3 regions of the Congregibacter sp. genome follow, and region 3 is predicted to be linked to each of the others. Evidence: predicted binding sites of a transcription regulator. Region 3 holds the regulator's gene; each other region holds the start of a gene.
The links. Region 3 encodes sigma-54, which starts transcription at its own class of promoters, with help from an activator protein. Its sites were predicted from a motif close to TGGCACANNNNTTGCNNT; they were not measured.
Positions count from the first base shown of each region.

Region 1 (5,009 bases), on a different contig from region 3:
GACGACGCCTGAACCCCCGCTACTCAGCTTAAGTTCTGCGATGCCAACAACTAATAACCAAGCCATGAGTGCACTCCTGATGAAAGAACTGCGTCGGAGTATAGCCAGCTATCAAAGAGACCGAATCATTTGCTAGGGTTTACGCTGCCGTCACAACTAAATCGGGGAGCTACCCATGCGCTGGAAAGGCAATCGACGCAGCGACAACATTGATGATCGCCGGGGTCGGCGGGTCGTCAGATCCGGTGGATCCCGGTCGACTATGCTGCCGCTCATCATGCAGCTCACCCGCAGTCGTGGAGGTTGGGCGGTCATAGTGATCGTGGCAGGGCTGATGTTCTTTACCGGCACAGACTTAACGACACTCCTCGGTCTGGCAGATGGCCAGTCGACACAAACAACAAGCAGGCCAGTAGAACAGTCCGCCGAAGAAGCCGAGACAGTGGAGTTTATGGCCACGGTACTCGCCGACACCGAAGACACCTGGACGGCGCTCATGGCTGGCGGACAGACGCCCTATGTCGAACCCAAACTTGTGCTGTATCGAGATTCGACACGCTCGGCCTGCGGGCTTGGACAAAGCGCTATGGGTCCTTGCTACTGCCCGGGTGACCAAAAGATCTATCTGGACCTGTCGTTCTTCGGGCAACTCAGCCGCCGCTATGGTGCCCCCGGTGATTTTGCGCAGGCCTATGTGCTGGCTCATGAGGTCGGACATCATGTACAAACCTTGCTGGGTATCAGCGCACGCAATCACGAGGCTCGACAGCGAGCGACAGAAGTTGAAGCGAATCGCTTAAGCGTACGCCAGGAACTCCAAGCCGATTGTTTTGCCGGACTGTGGGCTAATAAGGCGGATCAAGCTCGACAGATTCTCGAGAGCGGCGACGTCGAAGAGGCCCTCGCGGCTGCCACCGCGATCGGCGATGACACCCTCCAGCGTCAGGCCCAGGGACGGGTTACTCCAGACTCATTTACCCATGGTAGCGCAGAGCAGCGCTTGCGCTGGTTTACCGTCGGACTGGAAAAAGGCTCTATGGATAGCTGCAATACCTTCACGACAAACACGCTGTAACCAAAGCCGGGGACTTTTTAAAGCCTAAGAATGCAATCAGAGATGTTGTCCGCAGCACCATCCTGAGGCCCAGGCCCACTGAAAGTTGTAGCCACCGAGCCAACCCGTCACATCCAGCGCCTCTCCAATGGCAAACATGCCGGGCACACGCTTGAGCTCAAAGGTTTTTGAAGAGACTTCGTCGGTATCAATACCTCCCAAAGTCACCTCTGCTGTTCGATAACCCTCGCTACCCCCGGGCATAAAAGACCAGCTGTTCAAGCGCTCGCCGATTTCCGTGAGGGCTGGCGGCGAAAAACTCCCGATTTTCTGATCTTCGAACCATGTGCCCGACATGAGATCCACCAGACGGTTGGGAAGCTGTGTTTTGAGCACGCTGAGCAGCCGCTGCTGGGGATTGGCTTCTCTCGCTGCTGCAAGCCACTGGGATGCGTCATGATCGGGAAGTAGATTTATATCCACGGCCAGACCTTCTCGCCAGAAGGACGATATCTGCAGGATTGCTGGTCCACTCAGACCCCGGTGGGTGAACAACAGATTCTCCCGAAAACTGTGGCCCTGACAGCTCGCAATAACTTCTGTGGATATGCCTGAAAGCGACTCGTAGACGGCTTTGTCACTGGAATTCCAGGTTAAGGGCACCAGAGCAGCGCGTGTTGCATTCAATTTTAAGCCCAACTCTTTAGCGGCGCGAAAGGCCAGATCACTCGCGATTTTCGGCATAGACAAACCACCGGAAGCGATAACTACCTTCTGACCCTCATACTCAGCATCCCCGGTGCGCACAACAAACCCCTCATCTGTCCCGGGATCTATGGAAGTCACCGCCTGGCGTAAACGAATTTCGACCCCCGCGTAGGAGCACTGCTCCAAAAGCATGGCCACAATATCCTTGGCACTATGGTCGCAAAACAGCTGGCCCAGCTTCTTCTCGTGATAGTCGATGCCCGCAGTCTCCACCATTTGGATAAAGTCCGATGGCGAAAACCGCTTCATAGCAGAGATGCAGAAATTGGGGTTCTGCGACACATAGTGTTCGCGCGGGTCTGCGAAAACATTGGTGAAGTTACAGCGACCGCCGCCCGACACCAGAATTTTTAAGCCAACTTTTGGGCCCTGCTCCAGCACTAAAACGCGCAGCCCACGATACCCCGCACTAATCGCGCACATGAGGCCGCTTGCGCCGCCACCGACAACAACCACATCGTATTTTGGAGAGCCTTTACTCATCTAGGCAGCTTTGCAAAAGCTTTTGGAGCCTCTCTCTTCCAAGGCGATTTAGTGTGCGGATATTGTCCTCGGGAATTCTCGCGATATCTGGATGACCAGCAACCGCACGCTCCACGCCCTCCTCTCTCAGTAAATGCAGCATCGGATAGGGTGAACGGTTGGAGTAGTTCTCGGCATCATCAGGCTCAGTCCCAGCAAATTGATAATGCGGATGAAAACTGGCGATCTGATAGATCCCTTCCAGCTTCATCTGTTTAAGCAGAGCATCAGAGCGACCCAGGAAATCGTTGAAGTCATAGAAGTCGTTCAATACCTTTGGATGGACAATAAACGCAGTCTCGATCTCCGGACAATCCTCGAGTCGCTGCAGCTCTTGTGCCAGAGCAGTGAGTAACCCCTCTTCGTCGTCGGCATCACTTAGCGTGAACGCCACGCTATCGCTGTCGAGCTCGCGCTTTGCGAAGGGGCACAGGTTGTATCGCACTACAAGGCTGTCTATCCAGCGCCGGCAGGCATTTAAAGCTTGGTCGTTCAGATACATAACTCCAGAATCGTGCCACGGCGCTAAAACCGAGGGCAAAAAAGGCAATTTAGGACGTAAGTTAGATAATCTATAAATACTGTATAAATATACAGTACACTGTGCGGCCGAGAAATTTTGGCACCGCCGTAAACCATGTCCTACTGCGAACTCCACTGCCTGTCATGTTACAGCTTCCTGCGCGGCGCTTCCCGTCCAGAAGAGCTTGTCGCGCAAGCTGCGGTGAATGGTTATGCCGCGGTCGCTATTACAGACGAATGCTCCCTGGCCGGTGTCGTCAAAGCTCACGTAGCGGCCAAGGAATACGGAATACCGCTGATTATCGGCAGTGAATTCACCTTAACCGAAGGCGTTCATATCATTGCCCTTGCTCCCACGCGTGCAGCCTATGGCGAACTCTCGGGACTCATCAGCCTTGGCCGGCGCCGTAGCCCAAAAGGCGAATACGAGGTGACACTTCGAGATGTGATCTTTCATCTTAAGCGTTGCTTGCTCATCTGGCTCCCGAAGGAAGACAGCGAAGCTAATCGCGGCTATGGCAAACAACTCGCAAGACTCTGTCGAGAGAGAGTCTGGATCGGGGTGCATTATCTTCTTGGCAACGATGAGCTGCGCCGCTATCGGGCATTGCAGACACTCGCGGGCAAACTACAGCTACCTCTCGTCGCCTGCGGTGATGTGCGTATGCACTGCGCAACCCGCAAACCCCTGCACGACGTGATGACCGCCTTGCATCACAATTGTAGTGTTGCTGCGCTAGGTCGTCGCCGGCTACCTAATGCTCAACGGCACTTACGCAGTATCCGGCAGCTGCAACGCTTCTACCCCGCCGAGCTTCTGGACGAAACACTCAACATCGCCCAGCGCTGTCAGTTCACTCTGGATGAGTTGCGTTACGAGTACCCCGAAGAAGTCGTACCCGATGGGCATAACGCGCGGGACTATCTGAGAGAACTTACCTGGCAAGGAGCAAGCCAACGCTGGCCCGACGGGGCGCCCTCAGTCATTCGCGAGCGCATCGAAAAAGAACTCGCCTTGATAGCCGAGCTGGATTACGAGTACTACTTTCTTACGGTACACGACATTGTTCGTTTCGCGCGGGGTCGCGGCATCCTGTGTCAGGGCCGCGGGTCCGCCGCAAACTCCGTAGTGTGCTACTGCCTGTTCATCACAGAAGTCTCCCCCGAGAAAATCTCTTTACTATTTGAGCGGTTTATATCCCGGGAGCGTGACGAACCTCCGGATATCGACGTGGACTTTGAGCACGAGCGCCGCGAAGAAGTTATCCAGTACATCTACGAAAAGTACAGCCGACGCCGAGCTGCACTTGCCGCCACGGTTATCACTTACCGAGCTCGCAGTGCCGTGCGCGATGTAGGTAAAGCCCTCGGCCTGGACCCTCTATTTGTCAACGATCTTGCTAAGTCTCTCGCCTGGTGGGACAAGCAGCGCGACCTGGAAGCACGCTTTAGCGAACATGGGCTACAAACCGAAAGCCAAGATGGCAAACCCAATACCGCCCAGCTCTTTTATCAGCTGGTGCAAGAGATATTGGGATTCCCGAGACATCTGTCTCAGCATGTCGGCGGATTTGTGATATCCCGGGGGCCCATCTCGCAGCTTGTCCCCGTAGAGAATGCCAGCATGGCAGACCGCACCGTGATTCAGTGGGATAAGGATGACATCGAAGCGCTGGGGTTACTCAAGGTCGATGTTCTGGCGCTGGGCATGCTCTCGGCGATCCGCAAATCTCTGGCATTGGTAAATCGCTATGATCCCAGTATCCGTACGCTGCAAGATGTTCCGGCAGAAGACATCGCAACCTATCGCATGCTGCAAAAAGCAGACTCCATTGGTGTTTTCCAGATCGAGTCTCGAGCGCAGATGAGCATGCTGCCGCGCTTAAAGCCGGCGTGCTTTTATGATCTTGTTATCGAAATTGCCATTGTGCGCCCGGGTCCTATTCAGGGAGATATGGTGCACCCTTATCTACGTCGGCGACAGGGGCTGGAAGACATCAGCTATCCCGATGAAGCCGTACAAAGTGTCTTGGAGCGCACTCTTGGTGTGCCCATTTTTCAAGAGCAGGTCATTCGTCTGGCAATGGTAGCCGCAGGCTTTACCGGAGGTGAGGCAGATCAGTTACGGCGGGCCATCACCAAC
Region 1 is NZ_CBFIIF010000019.1:44,400-49,408, reverse strand. It holds gene ypfJ (KPN_02809 family neutral zinc metallopeptidase) at 176-1,075, shown strand; gene ACTG39_RS09425 (NAD(P)/FAD-dependent oxidoreductase) at 1,112-2,305, opposite strand; gene ACTG39_RS09420 (DUF1415 domain-containing protein) at 2,298-2,846, opposite strand; gene ACTG39_RS09415 (error-prone DNA polymerase) at 2,982-5,009, shown strand, end outside.
Region 1: the regulator sigma-54 is predicted to act here: its motif matches at 2,847-2,864, upstream of ACTG39_RS09420 (DUF1415 domain-containing protein).

Region 2 (5,009 bases), on a different contig from region 3:
CGGTCGATTCACTGCACGACATCCGTGCAGCGATGTGTGCTGCCATGGAGCAGATGGGACTTCCTATCGAGGTTCACCACCACGAAGTGGGTACCGCGGGCCAGTGTGAGATCGGCGTAAAGTTCAACACCCTGATCGAGAAGGCTGACGAAGTACAGATTCTCAAGTACTGCGTGCACAACGTAGCCCATGCCTACGGCAAGACCGCAACCTTTATGCCGAAGCCTTTGGTCGGTGACAACGGTTCCGGCATGCACGTACACCAGTCCATCAGCAAAGACGGCGAGAACGTTTTTGCCGGCGACGGATACGCTGGCCTGTCTGAGACCGCGCTGTATTACATCGGCGGTATCATCAAGCACGCCCGCGCCCTGAACGCGTTCACTAATGCCTCTACCAACAGCTACAAGCGACTGGTTCCTGGCTTCGAAGCACCTGTAATGCTGGCCTACTCAGCGCGTAACCGCTCTGCGTCTATTCGTATTCCCTACGAGCCGAGCCCCAAAGGCAAGCGCGTAGAGGTTCGCTTCCCGGATCCAACGGCAAACCCATACCTGTCATTCGCAGCAATGCTCATGGCTGGCTTGGACGGCATTCAGAACAAGATTCACCCTGGCGATGCTGCGGACAAGGACCTCTATGACCTACCTGCTGAAGAAGCACTCGCGATCCCAACCGTTGCATCCAGCCTCACCATGGCACTGGAAGCGCTGGACGCCGATCGTGAGTTCCTCACGGCGGGCGGCGTATTCACCGACGATATGATCGACGGTTACATCGCCCTTAAGTCTGAAGAAGTTGAGACACTCGACATGACAACTCACCCTGTTGAGTTTGATATGTACTACTCAGTCTGATCTGCCCAAGGGCAGCAGCACAGGAGCCCGCTCATTGAGCGGGCTTTTTTTTGCCCATTGATCTGCTACGGTAAGCTCAGACTCTATGGAGAGCTGCCATGATCCGTTACAGAAAAGCCATTCTTGTTGCCATGACCCTGACCCTGGTGGCTCCCGCAAGCTACGGCTGGGGCCAGGTGTACAAAGTGATCGATAGCGAGAATGGAGTGGTATTCACCGATACCCCTCCGACTATGGGAAACAGCACTGACAAGACTGTTGAGAAAGTTGAGCTCAATGAAATCAACACCGCCGCTCCGGTAGAATCCCGCCAGCCAGCAAGCTCAACAGCGAGGTCAGAATCTGAGCCGGAGGTCGAGACTGCAGTGACAATTGTCTCGCCAGCCAACGAAAGTACCATTGCCATGGGTCCGGGCAACTTTACTGTCAGCGCCTCCGCAAGCCCCGCTTTAGGTCGCGGTGAAGGACTCGTACTCCTCATAGATGGAGTAGAGCAGGGCCAGGCGCAGTCTTCAGGAAGCTGGTTCGTCGAAGGCGCTCTGCGCGGCCCCCACGACCTGATGGTGCGGCGCACTACGTCCCAGGGAAAGATCGTTGCCACCTCCGAGAGCGTGCGTATCTACGTCCTGCGACCAGGTATTGGCCGCTAGTTCATCAATAGCCTTCTCTTGCACCGTATTGGTGCATATGTTCAATTAGGGTCGCCTGCTCGGCTTTAACCGCTTATTCATCGCGCACAAACAATCAGTAAGTGTGTACTTACTTACTTAAAAAGCTCTAAATCCCTAACTCCGAAGCGCGACTCGACAAAAGCACGGACATGGCTCCATTTTTGCTTCATTATTAAGCACTGTGGTCCAACTTGGTCGCGTAACAGCTTCAAATGCTGCAACAAGACATCATCGATAGCATCAATAGCGGCATCATCGGATTGGATGCCGACTATCGTGTGCGCCTGATAAACCCCGCCGCCGAATCATTGCTCCAGTTGTCTGAGGCGCGCATTCTCGGAATCATGATCTGCGAACTCGAAACCCCCGATGTGCCGTGGCGGGCGACGCTAGACCAGGCGGCAGAAGAAGGTCGCGCTATCGTGCGGCGAGGCCTCCCTCTGGACACTGGCGACGGCAAACCCATTTTCGCCGATATCGTCGTCTCCCCCATGCGCGAGATTGCAAACCTGGCCTATCTCATTGAGCTGCAACCCGTGGATCGTCTCCTGCGCATCAGCCGCGAAGAAAATATCGTGAGTGCCCAGGAAACAACACAGGCTGTAGTTCGCGGTCTTGCTCACGAGATCAAGAACCCTTTAGGCGGCATTCGCGGCGCTGCTCAGCTACTGGAGCGCGAGCTGCCCGAAGGCTCACTCCAGGAATACACGGGCATCATCATCCAGGAAGCAGACAGACTGAGAGACTTGGTTGACCGCCTCCTCGGTCCCAACAAGCAACCTGCTTTAACGTCGTTAAATGTGCACGAAGTTCTGGAGCACGTGTTACAGCTGGCAGTGGTCGAAGCGGGCGAGCGAATGGCCATTCAGCGCGATTACGACCCCAGCCTCCCCGCGATCAACGGTGACCGCGGCCTGCTGATACAGGCCTTGCTGAACATCGTCGGAAACGCACTTCAGGCAACAGAGAATCAACCCCAGTGTGCTCTGACGCTTCGCAGTCGCTCGCAGCGGCAGTTCACCATTGGCGAGAAGCGTCATCGCCTTGTGTGTCAAGTAGACATCATCGATAACGGTCCGGGCATCCCTCAAGAACTGAGCGAAACACTGTTTATCCCCATGGTAAGCGGGCGGCCCGAGGGAACCGGTCTGGGCCTCTCCATATCCCAATCTATCGTTAGCCGCCATGGAGGCTTGTTAACTTGCGAAAGCCGCCCCGGGGAAACCTGTTTCACCATCTATCTACCTATGGACAATTAACATGCAAAATTCCCGCTCGGTATGGATCGTCGACGACGACCAATCCATACGCTGGGTCCTCGAAAAGGCCCTGTCCCAGGCGGATATCGCCCGCGAGTGTTTCGCAGATGCGGAATCAATGCTCCAGCGCCTGGAGGACGACCAGCCGGACGTGGTGATAAGCGATATCCGCATGCCCGGCATGGACGGTCTTGACCTGCTTAAGAGCATACGTGAGCACCACCCCGATCTGCCGGTAATCATCACCACAGCACACTCCGATCTGGACAGTGCAGTGGCTTCTTATCAGCAAGGTGCCTTTGAGTACTTGCCCAAGCCCTTTGATATCGACGAGGTTGTAGCGGTAACGGAGCGGGCCTTAGCGCAAGCTCGAGAACTGGGGCGACAACCTGCAAAAACTGGCTCCAGCAAGAACGAGACACCCGAAATTATTGGCGAAGCGCCGGCAATGCAGGAGGTATTCCGGGCGATTGGTCGTCTCGCGCACAGCAATATCACTGTGCTGATCAATGGTGAATCCGGTACCGGCAAAGAACTCGTGGCTCAGGCGCTACATCGGCATAGCCCGCGAGCAAATGCGCCCTTTATCGCGCTCAACATGGCGGCAATTCCCCGGGACCTCATGGAATCAGAGCTCTTTGGACATGAAAAAGGCGCGTTTACCGGTGCTAACACCCGCCGGGAGGGTCGCTTTGAACAGGCCAACGGAGGAACACTGTTTCTCGATGAAATCGGTGACATGCCTGCAGAGACTCAAACCCGGCTGCTGCGCGTCCTCGCAGATGGCGAGTTCTATCGTGTAGGCGGTCATACCTCCCAGCGCACTGATGTACGAATCATTGCCGCGACACACCAGGACCTTGAGGGGCTGGTGCGCAAAGGCGATTTTCGTGAGGACCTTTTCCATCGCCTGAACGTGATTCGCATCCACATCCCAAAACTATCCGAACGTCAGGAAGACATACCGCGTTTAATGGAGTTCTTTTTCGATAAAGCCGCAAGAGAACTCGGTGGCGAACCTAAAATTCTTCTGCCAGAGACGCAGCAGTTCCTGAGCTCACTGAGTTGGCCCGGAAACGTTCGTCAGCTGGAAAACACCTGCCGATGGCTAACCGTCATGGCATCGGGGCGTGAGATTCACTTGTCTGATCTACCGCCGGAACTCGGCCGAAACAGCGAAGAGGCAGCGGGAGAGCAGGAGATGCAATGGCAGGAACTGCTCTGCCAGTGGGCGCGCACGGAACTGGTCAGCGGCAAGCAACACATTCTTCGCGACGCGATGCCGGCGTTCGAAAAAGCCCTTATTGAAGTGGCCCTTGCGCATACCCGAGGTCGCAAGCGCGACGCGGCTGAGCTCCTGGGTTGGGGAAGAAACACCCTGACACGGAAAATGAAAGAACTAGGTAGCGAAGATATCTGAGCCATGCTCCAAGTAGCGCTCTACGAACCGGAGATACCCCCCAACACGGGTAACATCATGCGCCTGTGCGTAAACACGGGCTGCCCTTTGCACCTGATCAAGCCTCTGGGGTTTACCCTGGATGACAAGCAACTGCGACGTGCGGGTCTTGATTATCGTGAGTTCGCCAAAGTGCAGGTGCACGACAGTCTCGAAGCGATGATTAGCTCACTGGACGAGCCACGCATATGGACTCTCAGCACGCGGGGAACGCGGAACTACACGGAAGCAAATTATCGCGATGGAGACGTACTGCTTTTCGGACCAGAAACGCGCGGGCTGCCAGCAGCGACCTTAGACGACCTGGGCGTCCATCGTTGCCTGAGAGTGCCTATGTTTCCGGATAGTCGAAGCTTGAACCTGAGCAATACGGCCGCTCTGGTGCTGTATGAGGGGCTGCGCCAGCAGGGCTTCCCGGGCATGGCCTAAGCCGCACTCAGGAAGCCGCATCACAGGTAACTTAGTTAGCCGCTGGCTCTTCAGCAGCCGCTTGCTGCTGGGCTTGCTGAGCCAAAGCCTGCTCAAACAAGGCATCAAAGCTAACGGGTGACAACATGAGTGCCGGGAATCCACCCTTCACTACCAGGTTATCAATAGTCTCACGAGCGTAAGGGAACAGGATGTTTGGCGCTGCAGTACCCAGTACGCGACGAAGCTGATCCGGCTCAAAGCCCGTAATAAAGAAGATTCCAGCCTGCTGAACCTCTACCAGAAACGCCGTGTCCTCTTCCATTTTTGAAGTCACAGTGATGGTAAGTACAAC
Region 2 is NZ_CBFIIF010000006.1:101,349-106,357, forward strand. It holds gene glnA (glutamate--ammonia ligase) at 1-857, shown strand, start outside; gene ACTG39_RS04305 (hypothetical protein) at 956-1,507, shown strand; gene glnL (nitrogen regulation protein NR(II)) at 1,741-2,787, shown strand; gene ntrC (nitrogen regulation protein NR(I)) at 2,789-4,207, shown strand; gene trmL (tRNA (uridine(34)/cytosine(34)/5-carboxymethylaminomethyluridine(34)-2'-O)-methyltransferase TrmL) at 4,211-4,675, shown strand; gene secB (protein-export chaperone SecB) at 4,707-5,009, opposite strand, start outside.
Region 2: the regulator sigma-54 is predicted to act here: its motif matches at 1,679-1,696, upstream of glnL (nitrogen regulation protein NR(II)).

Region 3 (5,009 bases):
AGACGGATGTACTGCTGCTAAGTGAAGAAGTGAGACTGCAATACGACACCGAGAATGTGCAATTCTTCACCGAGAGCATGATTATCAACATCCCCAAGCAGGCGGCCCGCAGCACGTCCAGCGTTCGTATCTGGCAGGCTGACAATGAAACAGTCGCCGATCAAATTTATGTCAATCTCAGCCGCCAGATTGCAACGCTTAGCGGGGATGTTAGGACGGTCTATGTCCCGCAGAACTAGATTAGGTCACGCATGCCTTAGGGGGCTTGGTCTATGCGGCGTCGTAGCAGCGCTTTTCGCGACCCACTTTGCCTCAGCACTCCCGGACGATCGCTTACAGTCCATAGAAATTACTGCGGCCAAGGCCGTGCGCGATGAGCGCGCGGGTTTCACCGTTTATACGGGCGACGTCATCATGCAGCAGGGCAGCCTGCACATAGAGGCTGACAAAATCACGATTTTTCACGATCTGGAGGCCGCTGATCGGATCATTGCTGTGGGCGAACCGGCGACTCTGCGACAGCAACCCGAGATCGATAAAGGTTTTGTCACCGCCAGCGCAGGTCGCATTGTTTACCAGAAGTCTCGGGAGTGGGTACAACTGCGGGAATCTGCGGTGATCGAGCAAGATGGGGCCGTTGTGAGCGGAGAGTCCATCGACTATTTCATGGCAGAACAGCGGGTCCGCGCTGACGCCGCCGCGGAAGACGCGGGCGGCCGTGTGCAAGTCATTATTCCGGCGGCAGTCATAGAGGCCGAGACCAACGATGACGCTGAGGAAGAGGCATCCACCAAAGCCAACGCCCCCACCCTGCCCGGCAACCCGCCGGCAACAGACAGTCAGAGAGGCGTCGATGGCGACCCTGACCGCACGTAGTCTCGCTAAAGCTTACCGTGGCAGATCCGTCGTACGAGACGTTAGTCTCGAGGTAGAAAGTGCACAGGTGGTAGGCCTTCTTGGTCCCAACGGTGCGGGGAAAACCACCTGCTTTTACATGATCGTCGGGATCGTCGCCTCCGATGCTGGAGACATACTCATCGATAGCCAGAGTATCACCGCGCTGCCCATGCACGAGCGTGCCCGACGAGGAATCGGCTATCTGCCGCAGGAAGCGTCGATTTTTCGACGTATGACCGTCGGAGATAACCTGTTGGCCATTCTTGAAACCCGCAAAGATCTAAGCCGCACTCAGCGCCATCAACGCAGGGATGAACTCCTCGAGGAGTTCAACGTTGGGCATCTGAAAGAAAGCCTGGGACAGGCCCTTTCGGGCGGTGAGCGACGGCGGGTGGAAATTGCTCGCGCTCTGGCCATGGAGCCAAAGTTCATTTTGCTCGACGAGCCCTTTGCCGGTGTTGACCCCATATCCGTGGGTGATATCAAGAATATTATTCGACACCTGCAAACCCGAGGCATCGGCGTCCTCATCACAGATCACAACGTGCGAGAAACGCTGGATATCTGTGAAACGGCGTATATCGTAGGCGAAGGTCATATCATCGCCCAGGGCAGTCCGGAGGAAGTATTGGACAATGCCAAGGTTCGCAAGACCTATCTTGGAGAAAACTTCCGCCTGTAAGCAACGTCTTGCTCTTGGGCATTCTCTTGGGGACGCTCCTGCCAACGCCCCTACTCGCGGCGCCCTTTCCCATCATCCCTCTGACTAACACAATGCAATAAGCGCGCCAAGGCGTTGCGTGACCCCAATCACCCGCCTACACTGAGGGTGTGGGGCGACATTGTATTGCTCCGCGACTTGGGGAGACGCGCCCGCCCGACAAAGGCGATAGCGCGTTAAAACAGCGCAGGAATTTAGCGGCATAAGATCGCGAGTGCGCAGCGCAACAGCTTGGAATAACCGCGCGATGAAGCAGGGATTACACCTCAAGCTTGGGCAACAGCTGACGATGACGCCGCAGCTGCAACAGGCTATACGCCTTTTGCAGCTCAGCACGCTGGATCTGCAGCAGGAAATTGAGCAGGCGCTGCAAGAAAACCCCATGCTCGAGGTCGAAGAAGACCAGGGCGGCACGCCAGATCAGCCCAATGACGACGATGCAGGCAATCAGGAAGGTCCGCTGGACAACCCCGAGCGCAGCGCCAACGTTGACGAGGCCTCGGCCGACGGCGACTTTGAACCAGCAATGCCTGAAGACCTCCCGGTAGATACCCAATGGGAAGATATTTTACCGTCCAGTGCTCCACCCCCATCAGACGGGGGTGGCGGCGAAGACTTTGACTTTGATAGCCGCAATCGCAGCAGTGAAAGCCTGCAGGATCATTTGCGCTGGCAGCTGAACCTGACGCGCATGTCGGATAGTGACCGCATCGTCGCCCTGGCTATCATCGATGCCACCGACGCCAACGGGCGCTTAAACAGCAGTCTTGAAGAAATGCTCGAGCTGTTTCCACCCGAGCTGGAAATAGAGAGCGAGGAGATCACTGCGGTATTGCACGCCCTCCAGCAGTTTGAGCCCGTAGGCGTGTTCGCCAGAGATTTGCAGGAGTGCCTGCAACTTCAGCTCAAGCAGTTGGACCGCGACACTCCCTGGCTTGATCAGGCAAGAATTCTGATTAACCGCCACATCAATCAACTCAGCAGCGGTGACTACGCGCAGATCATGCGCCGCATGAAGCTGTCCGAGGATGATCTTCGCGGCGCTCTCAAACTGGTTCAGTCCCTTGATCCACTGCCCGGAAAACAATTTGGCGACGACGATACCGAATACATCGTGCCCGACGTTTTTGTAAGCCGCAAAGAGGGACGCTGGGTGGTGGAACTAAATCCCGATACATCACCGCGCCTGCGCATCAATGACCATTACGCGGGAATGATCAAACGCGCGGACAATAGCGCCGATAACAGTTACCTGCGGGACAACCTCCAGGAAGCCAAGTGGTTCCTAAAAAGTCTCCAGAGTCGCAACGAAACCATGTTGAAGGTGTCTACAGAGATAGTCAGGCGCCAGCGCAACTTCCTCGAATACGGAGAGGAGGCGATGAAACCGCTGGTGCTCCATGACATTGCGGAGGCCGTTGAAATGCATGAATCGACCATTTCTCGTGTCACAACACGAAAATATATGCACACGCCCCGGGGAATATTCGAGCTGAAGTACTTTTTCTCGAGCCATGTAGCCACCACCAGCGGAGGCGCCTGCTCATCCACGGCTATTCGCGCCTTGATCAGGAAACTTGTTGCCGCCGAGAATCCCCGCAAACCCCTGTCCGACAGCAAACTGGCGGATCTCTTGGAAGATCAGGGTATTCAGGTGGCCCGACGAACAATTGCGAAGTATCGGGATAGCCTCACCATCCCGCCGTCTAACGAGCGCAAGCGGCTGGTTTAAACAAGCCAGCTATCTAAGCTCTTAGACACCAGAACCGATTGACAAGGACGTAGCTAACACTAAAAACAAGGAGAAGCGCATGCAAATTGTAATCAGCGGACACCACGTCGAAGTCACCGACGCCCTGCGGGAGTATGTAGAGGCAAAGTTCGAGCGTTTACAGCGACACTACAGTCAAATTAGCAAGTCTGAGGTGACCCTCATCGTAGAAAAAATGGTACAGAAGGCAGAAGCCACCGTGCATATCGCCGGAAAAGACCTTTTTGCCGCGGCTGACTCCGAGGATATGTATGCAGCTATCGACGCCCTGGTGGACAAGCTTGATCGTCAGTTGATCAAGCACAAGGAAAAACACCGAGCCCATTGAGTCACTGAAGTCGGTAATGCAAGCGATAGGAAACATGAGTCAGGAAACAACCCACGCCGCCAACAGCGTCAGCGCTTTGCTGACGCCCGCGCGTTGTCTTTGCCAGGTACCCGGGGGCGGAAAAAAACGTCTCTTTGAGTTAGTTGCCGATGTTCTTGGCAGCGATAGAGACGAATTTCATCCGGACGAGCTGGTGTCGGGCATGCTCGCGCGGGAAAAGCTTGGCAGTACCGCTCTGGGGAACGGCATAGCGATACCCCATTGTCGTCTCAAGGACTGCGAGTCTCCCTGCGGCGTGCTGCTTACTCTATCCAGCAGTGCAGACTTCGATGCGCCAGATGATGAGGATGTGGATTTGCTGTTTGCACTGGTAGTCCCCAGTGAAGCCACCCAGGAGCATCTGAACCTGCTGGCGGATCTTGCTCGACTCTTTTCGCAACCGGCGTTTTGTGAAGCCCTGAGAAACTGCAGGAGCAACGAAGCCTTGTTCGATGTCACCACCAACTGGACCGCGGGCACACCTTAGTGGACCTGATTATCATCAGTGGCCGCTCCGGTTCCGGCAAGAGCACCGCCCTTCATCAGCTTGAGGATGAGGGCTACTACGCTATTGATAATCTTCCCGCATCCCTGCTCCCCGCATTAGTCCGTGATACGGGCCCGGGCCTGCCCGAACACTTCCGTGGCATAGCCGTATGCATCGACGCGCGTAATGCTTTTCGTGATCTGCAGGACTTCAGCGCAACCCTACAGTCACTTCCCGCGGAGGTACAACACCGAATCCTGTACCTGGACGCTGATGAAGCCACGCTGATTAAACGGTTCAGCGAGACTCGCCGGCGCCACCCACTAACCAGTGAGAGCCTGCCTCTGGCCGAAGCGATTCGTTACGAAAGTGAACTTTTGGAGCCTTTAGCGGCTCAGGCGACGGTGACTCTGGACACCCGCACCATGACCATCTACGAGTTGCGCGACGCTATCCGCCAGAGACTCGTAGGCTCAGAAGCTGAAGACATGGCTATTCTCTTTCAGTCCTTTGGCTTTAAGCGCGGCGTACCCGGCGATGCTGACCTTATCTTTGACCTACGCCTGCTGCCAAATCCTCACTGGTCTCCGGAGCTGCGACTGAAAACCGGTGTCGATCAGGAAGTCATTGAGTACCTCGAAGACCATGAGATTACTCAACAACTTTTTGATGATATCGCCGGCTTTATCGAGCGCTGGGTGCCCGCCTATCAGAAGAGCAGTCGAAGCTACCTTACCGTTGCACTGGGGTGCACCGGCGGACAACA
Region 3 is NZ_CBFIIF010000002.1:45,215-50,223, forward strand. It holds gene lptC (LPS export ABC transporter periplasmic protein LptC) at 1-239, shown strand, start outside; gene lptA (lipopolysaccharide transport periplasmic protein LptA) at 223-876, shown strand; gene lptB (LPS export ABC transporter ATP-binding protein) at 854-1,579, shown strand; gene ACTG39_RS01370 (RNA polymerase factor sigma-54) at 1,866-3,350, shown strand; gene hpf (ribosome hibernation-promoting factor, HPF/YfiA family) at 3,430-3,717, shown strand; gene ACTG39_RS01380 (PTS sugar transporter subunit IIA) at 3,752-4,243, shown strand; gene rapZ (RNase adapter RapZ) at 4,243-5,009, shown strand, end outside.